3 regions of the Pantoea sp. SGAir0175 genome follow, and region 1 is predicted to be linked to each of the others. Evidence: predicted binding sites of a transcription regulator. Region 1 holds the regulator's gene; each other region holds the start of a gene.

What was found. Region 1 encodes sigma-54, which starts transcription at its own class of promoters, with help from an activator protein. Its sites were predicted from a motif close to GTTGGCACANNTTTCGCTNT; they were not measured.
Region 2: C1N56_RS15340 (gamma-glutamyltransferase family protein) is a predicted target of sigma-54. The motif match lies at 2,585-2,604, and genes of this name have one in related genera.
Region 3: glnA (glutamate--ammonia ligase) is a predicted target of sigma-54. The motif match lies at 2,062-2,081, and genes of this name have one in related genera.

The regions. Positions count from the first base shown of each region.
Region 1 covers NZ_CP028081.1:3,596,065-3,600,492, forward strand. Annotated here, with positions in the region: gene lptA (lipopolysaccharide ABC transporter substrate-binding protein LptA) at 1-199, shown strand, start outside; gene lptB (LPS export ABC transporter ATP-binding protein) at 205-930, shown strand; gene rpoN (RNA polymerase factor sigma-54) at 979-2,412, shown strand; gene hpf (ribosome hibernation promoting factor) at 2,434-2,721, shown strand; gene ptsN (PTS IIA-like nitrogen regulatory protein PtsN) at 2,888-3,370, shown strand; gene rapZ (RNase adapter RapZ) at 3,423-4,277, shown strand; gene npr (PTS phosphocarrier protein NPr) at 4,274-4,428, shown strand, end outside.
Region 2 covers NZ_CP028081.1:3,249,508-3,253,935, reverse strand. Annotated here, with positions in the region: gene C1N56_RS15350 (AtzE family amidohydrolase) at 1-700, opposite strand, end outside; gene hpxX (oxalurate catabolism protein HpxX) at 697-882, opposite strand; gene C1N56_RS15340 (gamma-glutamyltransferase family protein) at 894-2,480, opposite strand; gene hpxU (MurR/RpiR family transcriptional regulator HpxU) at 2,673-3,512, shown strand; gene C1N56_RS15330 (transporter substrate-binding domain-containing protein) at 3,707-4,428, shown strand, end outside.
Region 3 covers NZ_CP028081.1:4,068,446-4,072,873, reverse strand. Annotated here, with positions in the region: gene glnL (nitrogen regulation protein NR(II)) at 1-305, opposite strand, end outside; gene glnA (glutamate--ammonia ligase) at 504-1,913, opposite strand; gene typA (ribosome-dependent GTPase TypA) at 2,354-4,174, shown strand; gene yihX (glucose-1-phosphatase) at 4,358-4,428, shown strand, end outside.

The DNA.
Region 1 (4,428 bases):
TTTCGTCGAGCTGACCGGCAACGCCTTTATCGAGCAGCAGGACAGCAACATCAAAGGCGATCGCATCACCTATCTGGTGAAAGAGCAGAAGATGCAGGCCTACAGTCAGGGCCAGAGCAAGCGCGTCACCACCGTGCTGGTGCCGTCGCAGCTGCAGGATAAAAACGGTTCGTCTGCGAGCCCCAAAAAGAGTAACTGATCGCTATGGCCACATTAGTCGCTGAAAACCTGGCGAAAGCCTACAAAGGCCGTCGCGTAGTAGAAGATGTCAGCCTGCAGGTGAAATCCGGCGAGATTGTCGGCCTGCTGGGTCCCAACGGGGCCGGTAAAACCACCACCTTCTACATGGTGGTAGGCATCGTGCCGCGTGATGCCGGCCGCATTATTATCGATGAAGAAGATATCAGTATTCTGCCACTGCATGCGCGCGCGCGGCGCGGCATCGGTTATCTGCCGCAGGAAGCGTCGATCTTTCGCCGTCTGAGCGTCTACGACAACCTGATGGCGGTACTGCAGGTGCGTGACGACCTGACGGAAGAGCAGCGTCAGGATCGCGCCAATGAGCTGATGGACGAGTTCCACATTGGCCATCTGCGCGACAGCATGGGCCAGGCGCTGTCGGGCGGTGAACGTCGCCGCGTCGAGATTGCCCGTGCGCTGGCCGCCAATCCAAAGTTTATCCTGCTGGATGAACCTTTTGCCGGCGTTGACCCCATCTCCGTTATCGATATCAAAAAGATCATCGAACACCTGCGTGACAGCGGCCTCGGCGTGCTGATCACCGACCACAACGTGCGTGAAACGCTCGCGGTGTGTGAGCGCGCATATATCGTCAGCCAGGGCCATCTGATTGCCCACGGCACGCCAGATGAAATTCTTGCAGATGAGCAGGTTAAGCGGGTTTATTTGGGCGAAGAGTTCAGACTCTGATAAGGTGTCGGCATACCCGACATTTGCTTAGGAAATTCTAGCCGGATTATGAAGCAAGGTTTGCAACTCAGGCTCAGCCAACAGCTGGCGATGACCCCCCAGTTGCAGCAGGCAATCCGCTTGCTGCAACTCTCTACGCTTGAACTCCAGCAGGAACTGCAACTGGCGCTGGAAAGCAATCCGCTGCTTGAACAAACCGATCTGCACGATGAAGTCGACGCCCGCGAGTTTCAGGAGAACGAGGCGTTAGATACCCGTGAGGCACTCGAACAGAAAGAGATGCCGGAAGAGCTGCCGCTCGATGCCACCTGGGACGAGATCTACACGGCCGGCACGCCCTCCGGCACCGGCACCGATTACCAGGACGACGAGCTGCCTGTGTATCAGGGTGAAACCACGCAGTCGCTGCAGGACTATCTGATGTGGCAGGTAGAACTGACGCCGTTCACCGACACCGACCGCGCCATCGCTACTTCCATCGTCGATGCCATCGACGATACCGGTTATCTCACCGTCAGCTTACAGGACATTTGTGACAGTATTGGTGACGAAGAGCTGACGCTGGAAGAGGTGGAAGCGGTGCTGAAGCGCGTACAGCGTTTCGATCCGGTGGGCGTCGGCGCACGCGATCTGCGTGACTGCCTGCTGGTGCAGCTGTCGCAGTATGCGGCCGATATGCCGATGCTGAACGAAGCACGGCTGATTGTCAGCGAGCACCTCGACCTGCTGGCTAACCACGATTTCCGCAGCCTGATGCGCGTGACGCGGCTGAAAGAAGAGGTGCTGAAGGAAGCGATGCTGCTGATTCAGTCGCTCGATCCGCGCCCCGGGCAGTCCATCAATACCAGCGAGCCCGAGTATGTGATTCCCGATGTGCTGGTGCGCAAGACTGGCACACGCTGGACGGTGGAGCTGAACGCTGACAGCCTGCCGCGCCTGAAGATTAATCAGCATTACGCCGCGATGGGCGGTTCTGCGCGTAATGACAGTGACAGTCAGTTTATTCGCAGCAACTTACAGGAAGCCCGCTGGCTGATTAAGAGCCTGGAGAGCCGCAACGACACGCTGCTGAAAGTGACGCGCTGTATTGTCGAACAGCAGCAGGCGTTTTTTGAACAGGGTGAAGAGTATATGCGTCCGATGGTACTGGCGGATATCGCCCAGGCCGTGGATATGCATGAATCCACCATTTCCCGCGTCACCACGCAAAAGTATTTGCACAGCCCGCGTGGCATTTTTGAACTGAAGTATTTTTTCTCCAGTCACGTCAGCACCGAAGGCGGTGGCGAAGCCTCGTCGACGGCGATCCGTGCACTGGTGAAAAAATTAATCTCCGCGGAAAATCCCGCAAAACCCTTGAGCGACAGCAAACTGACCTCCATGTTATCTGAACAGGGCATCATGGTGGCGCGACGTACGGTTGCTAAGTATCGCGAGTCTTTATCTATACCGCCATCAAACCAGCGCAAGCAGCTGGTTTGACCGAAACAAGAAGGAAGACCTATGCAGCTAAACCTTACCGGACTGAATGTTGAGATAACCGACCCACTGCGCGAATTTGTAAATAACAAATTTGCCAAACTGGAACACTATTTTGATCGTATCAATCAGGTTTATATTGTTCTGAAAGTGGAGAAGGTGACGCAGATTGCGGAAGCAACCCTGCACGTCAACGGCGGGGAGCTGCACGCCACATCGGAAGCGGAAGACATGTACGCGGCCATCGACGGGTTGATTGACAAGCTGGCCCGTCAGCTGACCAAACACAAAGACAAACTGAAAAAACACTAACCTTCACGCTTGCAGAGTGCTGACGGGTTCAGCACTCAGAGGAGAAATGGGGCGGGTCACCGCCCCGTTTTGTCATCTGCGCAAGCGCCTGCAGTCACCTGCCCTGCCCGTTCGCGGTGTCCCGGTACGTGCCTTACGGCTATGTGAACACGCAAGTGAAACGATGATGAACAACGATCTGACACTGGAATTGAGCGCGGTCCTTTCGCTGGACTGCACCCGCAGCGGCGTACACTGCCAGAGTAAAAAGCGCGCGCTGGAAATTATCAGCGAGCTGGCCGCTAAGCAGCTCAATCTGCCGCACCAGACGCTTTTTGAAGCCATCCTGACCCGTGAACGCATGGGCAGTACCGGCATTGGCAACGGCATCGCCATCCCGCACGGCAAGCTGGAGGAGGATACGCTGCGCGCCGTTGGCGTGTTTATCAGCCTCGACCAGCCTATCGCCTTTGACGCCGTCGACAACCAGCCGGTTGACCTGCTGTTTGCCCTGCTGGTGCCCGCAGACCAGTGCAAAACCCATCTGCACACCCTGTCGCTGGTGGCGAAACGCCTGGCGGATAAAACCGTCTGCCGCCGTTTGCGCGCGGCACAGAGCGATGAAGAGCTCTACGCCATCATTACAGAAGCTCAGGAAGATCACGCTTAAGCGACAGACACTTTTACCGGCCTGCGTGCCGGTTTAACACGGGAGAAATGTGATGGTGCTGATGATCGTTAGCGGTCGGTCAGGCTCAGGAAAATCAGTCGCGCTGCGCGCCCTTGAGGATATGGGCTTCTACTGTGTCGATAACCTGCCGGTGGTGCTGCTGCCGGAGCTGGCGAACACCTTAACCGAGCGCAATATCTCAGCGGCGGTCAGCATTGACGTGCGCAACATGCCGGAATCACCGGAGGTGTTTGAGCAGGCACTGAACAATCTGCCGGAAGCGTTCTCGCCACAGCTGCTGTTTCTGGACGCCGATCGCAATACGCTGATCCGCCGCTACAGCGACACGCGCCGCCTGCATCCGCTCTCCAGCAAAAATCTGTCGCTGGAAAGCGCCATTGATGAGGAGAACGATCTGCTGGAGCCACTGCGCTCGCGTGCCGATCTGATCATCGATACCTCAGAGATGTCGGTGCATGAGCTGGCAGAAATGCTGCGCACGCGCCTGCTGGGCAAGCGTGAGCGTGAACTCACCATGGTGTTTGAATCCTTCGGCTTCAAGCATGGCATCCCGATCGACGCTGATTACGTGTTTGACGTGCGTTTCCTGCCCAACCCACACTGGGATCCGAAGCTGCGTCCGATGACCGGGCTCGATCGTCCGGTGGCGGCCTTCCTCGATCGTCACACCGAAGTGCACAACTTTATCTACCAGACACGCAGCTATCTCGAGCTGTGGCTGCCGATGCTGGAAACCAATAACCGCAGCTATCTGACGGTGGCGATTGGCTGTACTGGCGGTAAGCACCGTTCGGTCTACATTGCCGAACAGCTGGCAGACTATTTCCGTTCGCGCGGTAAAAATGTGCAGTCCCGTCATCGCACCCTGGAAAAACGTAAATCATGACCGTGAAGCAAACCGTTGAGATTCGAAATAAGCTGGGTATGCATGCGCGCCCGGCGATGAAGCTGTTTGAGCTGGTACAGAGTTTTGATGCGGAAGTGCTGCTGCGTAACGAGGCCGGTACCGAAGCCGAAGCCAGCAGCGTGATTGCGCT
Region 2 (4,428 bases), 350 kb from region 1:
CGCCCTGCAGCGCATCGTAGACCAGACTCAAATCTTCCACCGAGCGGGCAAACGGACCGATGTGGTCGAGGCTGGCGACAAACGGATGGCTGCCGCTGCGCGACAGACGACCAAAGGTGGGTTTCAGGCCGAAAATGCCGCACAGCGAAGCAGGCACGCGAATCGAGCCGTTGGTGTCGGTGCCGAGTGAAAAATGCACCAGCCCGGCGGCGACGGCCGCTGCGGAACCGCCGGACGAGCCGCCGGCCACGCGTGACAGATCGCGCGGGTTGCGGGTGGCACCATAATGGGTGTTCTCGGTGGTAAAGCCGTAGGCGTAGGCGTCCATATTCAGCATGCCGGAGAGCAGCGCGCCGCTCTGCTGCAGCTTAGAGACCGCCCACGCATCCTGCTGCGCCACCGGCCGCTCGCTGAACAGGCTGGCACCGGCAAGCGTGCTGTGACCGGCGACGTCAAACAGGTTTTTTACCGCATAGGGAATGCCAGCCAGCACCGGCAGCGGCTCGCCGCGCTGACGCTGCTGATCCAGCCGATCGGCTTCCCGCAGCATGCGCTGCGCGGTGACGGCGGTCCAGGCGTTAATGGCCGGGTTATGCTGTTCAATGGCAGCCAGCGTCTGTTGTGCGATGTCGCGCGCGCTGAGATCGCCCTGCGCCAGTGCCTGCTGCAGCTGGCTTATCGATAAGGCTGCCAGCGTCATGGATGAAATACTCCCGCCACTTCCAGGCGATCATCCAGCGGCAGCGCCATCAGCGGCTGCGCCATCGCGGCGATACGGTTAAACTGCGTTAGCAGCTCGGCGCGGCGCGTGTCGTCCAGCTCCAGCGCCAGAATCTGCTCCATTTGGGCGATATAGGTTGCCCAGTCCGGTTGTGCACTCATGATTTTCTCCGTTAAAAACCGGCAGCGCTGCCGTTGCTGCGCGGATCAAACGCGCCTTCCAGCATGCCATTGTTGTGTCTGACGATGGCGCCGGCGTGGCCCACCACTTCACTGTATTCAGCCAGCAGTTCGACTTCATGACCGAGCGCGCGCAGTTGCTGCACGGTTTCAGGCGCGATGCGCGCCTCCAGCTTGAGGGAGTCCGAGGATTGGCCCCAGGTGCGGCCAAGCAGCCAGCGCGGTGCGCTGACCGCCTGCTGCAGCGGCTGGCCCTGAATGACATAGCGGGTAAAGATCGCCGCCTGGGTTTGCGGCTGGCCATCACCGCCCATCGAGCCGTACACCAGCGTGCGGCCATCTTTCAGGCGTGCCGCCGCTGGATTGAGCGTATGGAACGGCTGTTTGCCCGGTGCCAGCGTCAGCAGGTGATCCGGCTGCAGGCTGAACGCCGCGCCACGGTTTTGCCAGGTAATACCGGTGCCGGGCAGCACGACGCCGCTGCCAAATTCGTGGTAAATGCTCTGGATAAAGGAGACCGCCAGGCCGCTGCTGTCCATCACCCCCATCCACACGGTATCGCCCGGTCCGCGTCCGGTGCCCCAGGGCGCGGCGCGATCGTCCTGCACCTGCGCGGCCAGCGTGCCGAGATGATCGGCATTCAGCAGCGACTGCACATCAATCGCCATGTGACGCGGATCGGTGATGTGTTGATCACGCAGGGCAAAGGCCTGTTTGGTGGCTTCAACGATGCGGTGCACCGTCTGTGCTTCACTGGCGTCGGCCATCGCCAGACGATCGGTGATCCCGAGGATCGCCAGCGATACCAGCCCCTGCGTTGGCGGCGTCATGTTCCAGATATCGCCTTCGCTGTGCGCGAGGTGCAGCGGCGTGCAGCGCCGGGCACGCTGCCGGTGTAAATCGTCCAGCGTAATCGGCATGCCGAGCGCGCCCATTTCGCGCGCCAGATGGTGCGCCAGCTCACCGCGATAAAAGCTCTCCAGCCCTTGCTCGCTCAGCACGCTCAGCGTCTGCGCCAGCGCCGGCTGGGTAAAACGACTGCCGGCGGTGGGCGGTGCGCCATCAGGCAGAAAGGTGGCGGCAAAACCGGGCTGATGTTGCAGCTCATGCTGTTTTGCCGCCGTCGCTGCCGCCTGCGAGGCGGTGACCGGAATGCCATCGGCCGCATAGCGAATCGCATCGCGCAGCAAACGGCTCAGCGGCAGCGGCGTCGCGCCCAGTTCGTGCGCCAGCGTCAGCGCTTCCTGCCAGCCGCTGACGGTGCCGGCGACCGTCAGTGCCGCTTTAGGGCCGCGATGCGGAATATGGCTCTCACCGTGATAGAAGTCGGGGTGCGCCAGCGAACCGGCGGCGCCGCTGGCATCGATAGCAATCGGATCGCCACCGGGCGGCACCACCAGCCAGAAGCCGTCGCCGCCGAGGCCATTCATGTGTGGGTAAACCACCGCAATGGTCGCCGCGGCGGCCACCATGGCTTCCAGCGCGTTGCCGCCTTCACGCAGAACTGCCAGTGCGCTTTCGCTGGCAAGGTGATGTGGCGTCACCGCCATGCCCATCGGGGCCATATTGCTTTGAATCATAGTGAACTGTTCCCGGATTATTCTTTTGTAGCGGCGCGATTTAGCGCGCTGGATAGGGAAAACAAGCGCAACAAATTGCGCCGCTACCAGTCTGTGTCAATGGTAAAGCAAGAGCCGTTCCAGTTTTGGTGTTACGCCAGCCTGGATCGATTTATGCTAGCTTGTGATGAAACGAAAGTTACAGGACCGATGATGAAACAGCTCGATGAACGCCTTCGCAGTCACTATCCGCAACTGTCGCCGCAGGAGCAGCGCATTGCTGACTTTGTGTTTGACCATTTTGATGATCTGATTAGCTATAACAGCGCTGAGCTGGCGCGGCTCAGCGGCGTATCAAAGGCCACGGTAAGCCGGCTGTTCAAACGCCTCGGCTATGAAAAATACAAAGACATGCGTGACGAGCTGCGCACCCTGCGCCAGAGCGGAATGCCGCTGACCGATAACCGCGATGCGGTGCAGGGCAACACGCTGCTGTCGCGTCATTACAAGCAGGAGATGGCGAACCTGACGCAGTGGGTCAACAGCATTGACGCCCGGCAGTTTAGCGAGGTGATTGCTGCGCTGGGCACCGCGCGGCGGGTGTTTATCATTGGGATGCGCAACGCGTATCCGGTGGCGCTGCACCTGCGTCAGCAGCTGTTGCAGGCGCGCGCCCAGGTGCAGGTGTTGCCGCAGCCAGGCCAGACGCTGGGCGAAGAGTTGGTGGACATGACGCCGGAAGATGTGGTGGTGGTGATGGCGTTTCGCCGCCGGCCACGCATCATCCGTCCATTGATGCAGCAGCTGCAGCAGAGCGGCATCCCGGTACTGGTGCTGTGCGAACCCCAGGCGCAGGGCATTCTCACCCTGGCGCGCTGGCAGCTGTGCGCACCGCTCGACAGCGTTTCCGCCTTTGACAGCTACGCCTCGGCAATGAGCCTGATCAACCTGCTGGCCAACGCGCTGCTGCACGAAATGCTGTCGCAGGGGCGTCAGCGCATCCATCAGATTGCCGATCTTTACCAGCAGCTCGACGAGCTGGAACACCGCTAAAGGGCACCGTTTTGGTGCTTTGCACCTTTTTTGATCGCGTCTGCTAACGGGGTGCTCCCCGTTAAGATGCGCCCTTAATCGCCTTAAATCCTCCGCTTAGCCGCTGCGTTTGCTGCCCGTTGTGGTTGGCACATTAGTTGCAAATCAATTTATCAAGAATCTTTTGTTTCACCATTAACTCACCGGGGTGCATAATGAACAAAGTATTACTGGCAGTAGCAGGGGCAGCATTGCTGCTGGCGCAGGCAGGCAGCGCCATGGCCGATCAGCTGCAGGATATCCAGAAGCGTGGCGTGATTCGCGTGGCGGTGCCGCAGGACTTCCCGCCGTTTGGCTCGGTCGGTACCGATTTGCAGCCGCAGGGCTATGACATCGACATGGCGAAATACCTCGCGAAGCAGATGAAACTGAAGTTGCAGCTGGTGCCGGTGACCAGCGCCAACCGCGTACCGTATCTGCAGACCGACAAGGTTGACCTGGTGATCTCCAGCATGGGCAAAAACGCCGAGCGCGAAAAAGTGATCGACTTCAGCCGCGCCTACGCACCGTTCTTCCTCGGCGTGTTCGGCCCGAAAGGCGAGACGCTGAAAGATGCGGCGGCGCTGAGCGGTAAATCGATTGGCGTGACGCGCGGTGCGGTAGAGGACATGGTACTGAGTGATGTTGCTCCGAAAGATGCTCAGGTGAAGCGCTACGAAGATAACAACACCACGCTGTCCGCCTATCTCTCCGGTCAGGTGCAGTATGTCGCCACCGGTAACCTGGTGGTCGCGGCGATTGCGCGCCAGAACGCGGAAAAAGCCCCGGTGCCGCAGTTTATGCTGAAAGATTCACCGTGCTTTATCGGCCTGAAAAAGAATGAGCCAGCGCTGAAAGAGAAAGTGAACGCACTGATTGAGCAGGGTATTAAAGACGG
Region 3 (4,428 bases), 470 kb from region 1:
CCGTCGGGTAGACGCTGTGCCGTAAGTGACATAATGTGCGCGCGGCCATCCACCACTAACGTGACTTCGCTATCGGTAAAGCCCTGGCCTGCCCCTAAACTCTCGCTCATTACCTCAATGTTCAGCGAAAAATAGCCGGTAAGTTCCGGTAAGGGCGTGCCGAACAATTTTCGTGAGCTTTGCGCCAGTAGTTGCTGGACCGCCGGGTTGGCGTAGTGGATAACCAGATCGTTATCGACCAGCAAAATACTGTTGATCAGGGAGTTGAGAATCTGCCCCGCGTCGGGCAGCGTGCCAGTTGCCATACAGCGTTCCTCTGCACTAAATTAGTGCATTATAGCCTTTGGGGACGCAAATCTATCCGTCGAACGATGAATTCGCGGTGAAAAAAGCCCATCCGGAGATGGGCTAAAGTTTCCACGGCAACAAAAAATCTTCAGCGCCAGGATTAGCACCGTCGCGGCGTTGGCGGCTACGGTGCATCTGCGCGAATCTTTTAAGGATTAAACGCTGTAGTACAGTTCGAACTCAACCGGGTGCGGCGTCATGCGTACGCGGTCGTTGTCAGCTTTACGCAGTTCGATGTAAGCATCGATCGCGTCGTCAGTGAACACGCCGCCACGGGTCAGGAACTCGCGGTCTTCGTTCAGTGCGTTCAGCGCTTCTTCCAGTGAACCGGCCACTTTTGGAATCTCAGCTTCTTCTTCCGGCGGCAGGTCGTACAGGTTTTTGTCCATCGCATCGCCAGGGTGGATCTTGTTGATCACGCCGTCGAGGCCGGCCATCAGCAGTGCGGTGAACGCCAGGTATGGGTTAGCCGCTGGATCCGGGAAACGCGCTTCGATACGACGTGCTTTCGGGCTGGCCACTACCGGGATACGGATAGAGGCAGAACGGTTACGTGCTGAGTAAGCCAGCATTACCGGTGCTTCGTAGCCTGGGACCAGACGCTTGTATGAGTTGGTGGTCGGGTTTGCCAGGGCGTTGATGGCTTTAGCGTGCTTGATGATACCGCCGATGTAGAACAGGGCAGTTTCAGACAGGCCGCCGTATTTGTCGCCAGAGAACAGGTTTACGCCGCCTTTAGACAGTGACATGTGGCAGTGCATTCCGGAACCGTTGTCGCCAAACATCGGCTTCGGCATAAAGGTAGCCGTTTTGCCGTAGGCGTGCGCGACGTTGTGCACGACATATTTGTAGATCTGAATTTCGTCAGCTTTCTTGGTCATGGTGTTGAAGCGGGTAGCCACTTCGTTCTGACCCGCGGTTGCCACTTCGTGGTGATGCGCTTCAACCACCAGACCCATCTGCTCCATGGTCAGACACATGGCAGAACGGATGTCCTGTGATGAGTCAACCGGTGGCACCGGGAAGTAGCCGCCTTTCAGACCTGGACGGTGACCTTTGTTACCGCCTTCGTACTCTTTACCGGTGTTCCAGGCTGCTTCGATGTCGTCGATAGCCACGTGTGAGCCGGAAGTTGAAGAGCCGAAACGGATGTCGTCAAACAGGAAGAACTCTGGCTCAGGTCCGAACAGTACGGTGTCGGCGATGCCGGAAGAACGCAGGAACTCTTCTGCGCGCTTGGCAATGGAGCGCGGGTCGCGATCGTAGCCCTGCAGCGTGCCTGGCTCGAGAATGTCACAGCGGATGATGAGCGTCGGATCTTCGAAGAACGGATCCATTACGGCAGTTGTTGCATCCGGCATCAGCACCATGTCTGATTCGTTAATGCCTTTCCAGCCGCCGATGGAAGAGCCATCGAACATTTTGCCTTCTTCGAAGAAGTCAGCGTTAACCTGGTGAGCAGGGATAGTAACGTGCTGTTCTTTACCTTTGGTATCGGTAAAACGCAGGTCAACAAACTTAACTTCGTGCTCGTTCATCATCGAGAGAACGTGTTCAGCGGACATACTCAACTCTCCTGGAAATGGTCATTTTGTCGTCGTGGTGAGAGAACTTCTGTTGCCGGGAATGTGTCACGACTACTGACCACCCCTGACCAAGATCTCGGCAAGCTCTTCAACCGTTGTGCAACTGTCGTTTTCGCTTAAAAGATATAAAGCGAATTCTGTGCCAACTTTATTACAATGGTGAAAATGGCGCTGTGATGCGCCCTGCGGTGAGACGACGGCTGCACCAGCGTGGATGGAATGCACCAAAATAGTGCCGTCAGTTTAGGGGTAAGCACTTAAATGGTGCAAAGCGCCATCAAAGTGCAGCTTAATGCACCGTTATTGGTGCTAAAAACGCGCACTGCGAGAATATTTCGGCGAAAACTGTGATCATGTTCAGTCTTTCGCTTAATCCGTGTACAATACCGCGTTATTTCTATAATGCCTGAGGCAAAGCTGTGATCGAAAATTTGCGTAACATCGCCATCATCGCGCACGTTGACCATGGTAAGACCACCCTGGTTGACAAACTGCTGCAACAGTCCGGTACTTTTGATGCCCGTACCGAAGCGACTGAGCGCGTGATGGACTCCAACGATTTGGAGAAAGAGCGTGGGATTACCATCCTCGCGAAAAACACCGCCATCAAATGGAACGACTACCGTATCAACATCGTTGATACCCCGGGACACGCCGACTTCGGTGGTGAAGTTGAGCGCGTCATGTCCATGGTGGATTCGGTGCTGCTGGTTGTAGACGCGATGGATGGCCCTATGCCGCAAACCCGCTTCGTAACCAAGAAAGCCTTTGCCCACGGTTTGAAGCCGATTGTAGTCATCAACAAAGTTGACCGTCCTGGCGCGCGTCCGGACTGGGTTGTTGACCAGGTATTTGACCTGTTCGTTAACCTCGACGCGACTGACGAGCAGCTCGATTTCCCGATCATTTATGCGTCTGCGCTGAATGGTATCGCCGGTCTGGATCACACCGACATGGCTGACGACATGACCCCGCTGTATCAGGCCATCGTCGACCACGTTTCTCCACCGCAGGTTGAAATTGAAGCCCCACTGCAGATGCAGATCTCGCAGCTGGACTACAACAACTACCTCGGCGTAATCGGTATCGGCCGCATCAAGCGCGGTAAAGTGAAGCCAAACCAGCAGGTTACTGTGATCGACAGCGAAGGGAAAACCCGTAACGCGAAAGTCGGTAAAGTGCTGGGCCATCTGGGTCTGGAGCGTATTGAATCCGACCTGGCTGAAGCGGGCGACATCATCGCTATCACCGGTCTGGGCGAGTTGAACATCTCCGACACCATCTGCGACACGCAGAATGTGGAAGCGCTGCCAGCGCTGAGCGTGGATGAGCCAACCGTAACCATGTTCTTCAACGTCAACACCTCACCGTTCTGTGGTAAAGAAGGTAAGTTTGTGACGTCGCGTCAGATCCTTGAGCGTCTGAACAAAGAACTGGTGCACAACGTAGCGCTGCGCGTAGAAGAAACTGAAGATGCTGATGCATTCCGCGTATCCGGTCGTGGTGAGCTGCACCTGTCAGTTCTGATCGAGAATATGCGTCGTGAAGGCTACGAGCTGGCGGTATCCCGTCCGAAAGTTATCTACCGTGAATTCGAAGGCCGCAAGCAGGAGCCATTCGAAAACGTTACCCTCGACATCGAAGAAACCCATCAGGGTTCAGTGATGCAGGCGATGGGTGAGCGTAAAGGCGACCTGAAAAACATGGATCCGGATGGTAAAGGCCGCGTACGTCTCGACTACGTGATCCCAAGCCGTGGTCTGATCGGCTTCCGTAACGAATTCATGACTATGACTTCCGGTACCGGTCTGCTGTACTCCACCTTCAGCCACTACGACGACGTGCGTCCGGGCGAAGTGGGCCAGCGTCAGAACGGCGTGCTGATCTCCAACGGTCAGGGTAAAGCGGTTGCCTTCGCCCTGTTCGGCCTGCAGGATCGCGGTAAGCTGTTCCTCGGTCACGGTGCGGAAGTGTATGAAGGCCAGATCATCGGTATTCACAGCCGTTCTAACGACCTGACCGTAAACTGCCTGACCGGTAAGAAACTGACCAACATGCGTGCGTCAGGTACTGACGAAGCGACCACCCTGGTACCACCGCAGAAAATGACGCTGGAGCAGGCTATCGAGTTCATCGATGATGACGAACTGGTAGAAGTGACGCCGCAGTCAGTACGTATTCGTAAACGCCACCTGACCGAGAACGATCGCAAACGCGCGTCTCGCGGCAGCAAAGAGTAAGCGAAATCGTCTGATAATAAGCCCCGCACCCGCGGGGCTTTTTTTTGCCTGCCGTCTGAGGCAGCGCGACCCGCACGAAATCAGACCCCGCTTGCGGAATGCGGATTTCCCCTAAGCGTACCTGTTCAGGCTTGCCTTTTACCGCTAGAGTGAATGATCCAGGGAACGTAGAGGAGAGGTGTCATGCTGTACATCTTTGATTTAGGCAATGTGATTGTTGATATCGATTTCAATCGGGTACTCGGCGTCTGGAG